Regions from separate parts of the Pseudomonas sp. FG47 genome, predicted to be linked through region 1. Evidence: riboswitches for the same ligand, from Rfam matches in the RefSeq annotation. Region 1 holds a riboswitch; the other holds the start of a gene.
The links. A riboswitch is a leader RNA that binds a small molecule or an ion and turns the genes downstream of it on or off. The one in region 1 is predicted to bind cobalamin.
Positions count from the first base shown of each region.

Region 2: linked by a shared signal. The riboswitch ahead of ACODS5_RS05240 (CbtB domain-containing protein) and the one ahead of ACODS5_RS20530 (ABC transporter ATP-binding protein) in region 1 are both predicted to bind cobalamin.

Region 1 covers NZ_JBMDJI010000036.1:30,581-32,964, reverse strand. Annotated here, with positions in the region: gene ACODS5_RS20535 (hypothetical protein) at 329-796, shown strand; cobalamin riboswitch at 935-1,115, shown strand; gene ACODS5_RS20530 (ABC transporter ATP-binding protein) at 1,232-2,008, shown strand; gene ACODS5_RS20525 (ABC transporter substrate-binding protein) at 2,005-2,384, shown strand, end outside.
Region 2 covers NZ_JBMDJI010000003.1:223,511-225,894, reverse strand. Annotated here, with positions in the region: gene ACODS5_RS05250 (cobalamin biosynthesis protein) at 1-111, opposite strand, end outside; gene ACODS5_RS05245 (CbtA family protein) at 111-806, opposite strand; gene ACODS5_RS05240 (CbtB domain-containing protein) at 817-1,002, opposite strand; cobalamin riboswitch at 1,105-1,263, opposite strand; cobalamin riboswitch at 1,324-1,522, shown strand; gene cobW (cobalamin biosynthesis protein CobW) at 1,623-2,384, shown strand, end outside.

The DNA of each region.
Region 1 (2,384 bases):
CGATGCCGCGAAAGGCGCGCAACGCGATCCCGCAGCCCAGCAACCTTGCACAATCGTTTTTGCCTTGGGCAGTCAGGGGCGTGCCAAAAACCCGTACTCTCCTGCGAGCATATAAGGCGTGGTAACTATTATCATCGAATCGTTGATACTGGTAATTTTACTAGGTGTCGATTTTATCAGCGCAGAGTAAGGTGAGTTGCAGCGGGTTGATCTATTCGAAGAGGGAGTCGAGCATGGCTACCGATCTGCAGACATTCAAGGTGATTAACAACCTCAAGCCAGATGTGCAATACAAATTTTATTGGAGCAAGGATGAAGAAGTTGACAAGTGGGCGGACACTGGCTTCGTCTTCTATACGTCGTCGAAACCGAGGCAACGGGCTTCAAGTCTTACTTGATAGACATGTGGCGACTGAAGCCCAAGAGCGGCACCACCATTGCCTCCGTCACGACCATTCCGAATGAAGATAGATTGATACATGCGGACGCCTTTAAATCAGCGCCTGGAGATGTGTGGTTCTGGCTTAATACTTGGTATTTTTACAAATTCGACAACGCGAGAAATGTAGAAATTGATATTTCATATTTAGGGCTGCCGCAAAAAAGCGTGACGGCACGCCTCAATGATGACGATGCCTTGACATTCATACGTCTACTCATCGTTGAACCGAAGCTGGGTCCACCCGAAACAAGCGGCCCGGAAAAATTCCATTGCGTGACTCTTGACAAGAAGAGTGGCCGCTACAATTTGACTCTTGAAATGAGCGGCGAGACGTTCAACTTCCGCCCCACTTAAGCCACCTTCTATCAGCGACAGGTGGTTACAGATTTCGCGCAATGGATCGGCACCCACTCTGAGCAATAGGCGACCTGGCAGAGCAACAAAAGGCATGCGTTGACTCCCATGGGCATAAATGCTCAGATGCGCCCCTGCTTTCAGGTGTCCCTGGCCGCCGCGCCAGGGATTAAACGGGAAGCCGGTGCCTCGCCCGCGCGAGAAGTCCGGCGCTGCCCCCGCAACGGTAAGCGAGCCTGGCATTCGACACGCCACTGTGCCCCGCGCATGGGAAGGTGAATGCCCGATGACCCTCGCCAGCCCGGAGACCGGCCTGATTCGCCCATGGCCATTCCCGCGGAGGGCGGGTGCGCTCAGCTTGCCAGGCGCCCGCGCGCCTGCGCGGCCGTCTCGCACCGTCACCGTCGGGCTCATTCATTCCTGCGGTGTCCATCCATGTCTTGTTCCCTGCTGCACCTAGAGCGCCTGCACTGGTCGCTGTCCGCCACCGGGCCGGACCTGCTGGCCGGTATCGACCTCAAGGTCCAATCCGGCGAATTCGTCGGCCTGATCGGGCCCAATGGCAGCGGCAAGACCAGCCTGCTGCGCTGCGCCTACCGTTTCAGCCGGCCACGGGCTGGCCGGGTGCTGCTCGATGGCGAGGATATCTGGCTGCACCCGCCGCGCTGGCTGGCCCAGCGGGTGGCGGTGATGCTCCAGGAGTTTCCCGAGGATTTCGGCCTGAGCGTGCGCGACGTCGTGGCCATGGGTCGCACCCCGCACCTGGGCTGGCTCGACGCAGGCGGCGATTCGGCGCCGGTGGACCACGCCCTGCGCCAGCTGGGCCTGCAGGATCGCGCCGAGCAAGGCTTCGCCAGCCTGTCCGGTGGCGAAAAGCAGCGTGTGCTGCTGGCCCGGGCCTTGGCCCAGCAGCCGCGCCTGCTGATTCTCGACGAGCCGACCAACCACCTCGACCCACGCCACCAGCTCGCCCTGCTGCAACACCTGCGCGGCAGCGGCCTGGGCTTGCTGGCCAGCTTCCACGACCTCAACCTGGCGGCGACGTTCTGCGACCGCCTGTACCTGATCGAGCAAGGCCGGATCATCGCCCAGGGCACGCCCGCCGAGGTGTTGACCGAGCAATGCCTGGCCGAGGTGTTCGGGGTTCACGCCCTGGTCGACCGTCACCCCGTGGGCGAGCACCCACGCATTACCTGGATTCGTCACGCATGACCCGCCTGTTGCTTGCCCTGTTCGCCTGCCTGCCACTGTGTGCCCTGGCACAAGGCTTCCCCGTGACCGTGCGCAGTTGCGAGCGCGCGGTCACCTTCAGCCAGCCACCGCAACGGGCGGTGAGCCACGACGTCAACTTGACCGGCATGCTGCTGGCACTGGGGCTGCGCGAGCGCATGGTCGGCTACAGCGGCATCAGTGGCTGGAAAAGCCTCGCCCCGACGATGCGCGAGGCCCTGCACGGCCTGCCGGAACTGGCATCGCGCTATCCGTCGGTGGAAACCCTGCTCGCGGCCGACGCCGACTTTCTGTTCGCCGGCTGGAGCTATGGCATGCAGGTCGGCGGGCCGCTCACCCCGCAGCGCCTGGCAACGTT
Region 2 (2,384 bases), on a different contig from region 1:
GACGTGGCGGGCCATGGTCTGGCGCAGCAGCACCGCCAGGGTCTCGACGGGGCAGCCACGGCGACAACCAAAGCCCGCGTACAGCGCGGGCTGCGGGCTGAAATCGAGCATCAGGCCGGGTTGGCGCGGCGGAACAGCCAGGCGCTGAGCAGGCCCAGGGCCAGCCAGAACGCGGCGTTGGTCAGCCAGGAAGCGATCTTGAACTGTGTGGCCAGGGTCTCTGGGGCCAGGCTTGCGTGCACTGCCGGTTGTGGCGCGCCGATCAGGTGAGGGATCACCAGCAGCACGACCCCCAGCACCTTGAACAACCAATGCCGGCTAAACACCAGCAAGGCCAGGCCGGCCGCGGTGGCGGCGGCGGTGCCGATCCACCAGGCCTGGCGTTGGCCCAGGTCGGCGGCGGCGGTGCCTGGCAGCTCGGCCGGCAAGCCCAGGGTGGGCGCCAGGCAGAACACGGCGAAGCCGGCCAGGCCCCAGAGCGCGCCGGTGCTGACGCGGCCAGGTTCACGCAGGCTGTACAGCGCGGCGAGGATCAGGGCGAAGCCGACGGCTACCACCAGGTTGCCGCCGGTGGTGGCCAGCACTCGCTGCCAGCCGTCTTGCGGTGCCCAGGCCTCGGCGTTGTGCTCATGGCTGTGGCCGGCTTCGGCTGGCGCATGTTCATGCTGCTCGGCTACCGGGGCGGCGCTCTCGAAGGTTTCCGCCTGGAGGATCAGCGGGGCGATCCAGAAACTTTGCAGCAGGGTCAGCAGCAGGGCGGCGAGCAGCCCGCTGAAGCCCGCGGTGCGGGCAATACGCGTGATCATGCGGGGATACTCAGTGGCAGGGGAAGGCGGCGCTGTGACGGGTGTCGTGGGCGGCGTTGTGCACCGCCTCGATGTGCGAGAAGCCGGCGAAGTACACCAGGCTCAGGCCCAGCAGGCTGGCGCCCACGGCGACCAGCAGGCGCTGGCTGAGGCTGACGGGGGTGACGATGCTGTGCTTGGCACTGGTGATAGGCATGACGCGTTCCTCTGCTGCTTTTGTTTTGGGCAACGGGCAAGCGCGACGCCCCCAGGCGCGGATGGCCCAGGGCATGCGACAGCACCCGCCCACCGCGGGGTTGTTCATCGAGCACCACAGGCCGGTCTCCGGGCTGGCGAGCATCGCTCGCTTACCGTTGCGGGGGCAGCACCGGCTTTGTCCGCCCCTGTTGTAGAGGCCGCGTCGCACCGGTTTCCCGTTTCACCCCCAATTGGGGGCACCTGAAGGCAGTGCGCTAGCAAATCACGGGGCGTGGCCGGCGTCAATCGCGGCGGCGGTTGACCGTTGTCGGGTGGATGCGTAGCCTTGCCGCTTCGAGGTTCTCAGGCCTGGCCTGAGCTAAGACGGGAACGCGGTACAAGCCGCGGCTGCCCCCGCAACTGTAGGCACTGAAAGGTTCGGCACAGCCACTGCGCAGGCGCGCGGGAAGGCGCTGAGCCACCGGCCCCGGCGCCGGATTGGTGCAAGCCAGGAGACCTGCCTCGCGACGTTTTCGACTTTCAACCGGGCGGGGTGATCCGGTGGCGAACGCGCCCGGCCAGCATGGCCGCGGCCGCCGTCCCGCATGCCCGCGCCACAGCCGCCAAGGGCAACGCGACATGAAAACACTGGCCAAGCTCCCTGTCACCATCGTCACCGGCTTTCTCGGCTCGGGCAAGACCACCTTGCTCCGCCACATGCTCGACAACGCCCAGGGCCGTCGTATCGCGGTGATCGTCAACGAGTTCGGCGAACTGGGCATCGACGGCGAGATCCTCAAGCAGTGCAGCATCGGCTGCACCGAGGAAGAGGCGCAGGGCCGGGTCTTCGAGCTGGCCAACGGCTGCCTGTGCTGCACCGTGCAGGAAGAGTTCTTCCCAGTGATGCGCGAGCTGGTGGCCCGCCGCGGCGACCTTGACCATATCCTTATCGAAACCAGCGGCCTGGCCCTGCCCAAACCCCTGGTGCAAGCCTTCCAGTGGCCGGAAATTCGCAACGCCTGCACCGTCGATGCGGTGATCACCGTGGTCGACAGCCCGGCGGTGGCCGCCGGCACCTTCGCCGCCTACCCCGAGCAGGTCGACGCCCAGCGCAAGCTCGACCCCAACCTGGACCACGAATCGCCGCTGCACGAGCTGTTCGCCGACCAGTTGGCCAGTGCCGACCTGGTGGTGCTGAACAAGGCCGACCTGATCGACGCCGCGGGCCTGGCCAAGGTGCGCGCCGAGGTGGCCGAGGAACTGCCGCCGGCGGTCAAGGTGATCGAGGCCAGCAGTGGCCGCCTGCCACTCGACGTGCTGCTGGGCGTGGGCGCCGAGTCCGAGGCGCATATCGATGGCCGTCGCACCCACCATGATTCGCACCACGACGGTGACGATCAC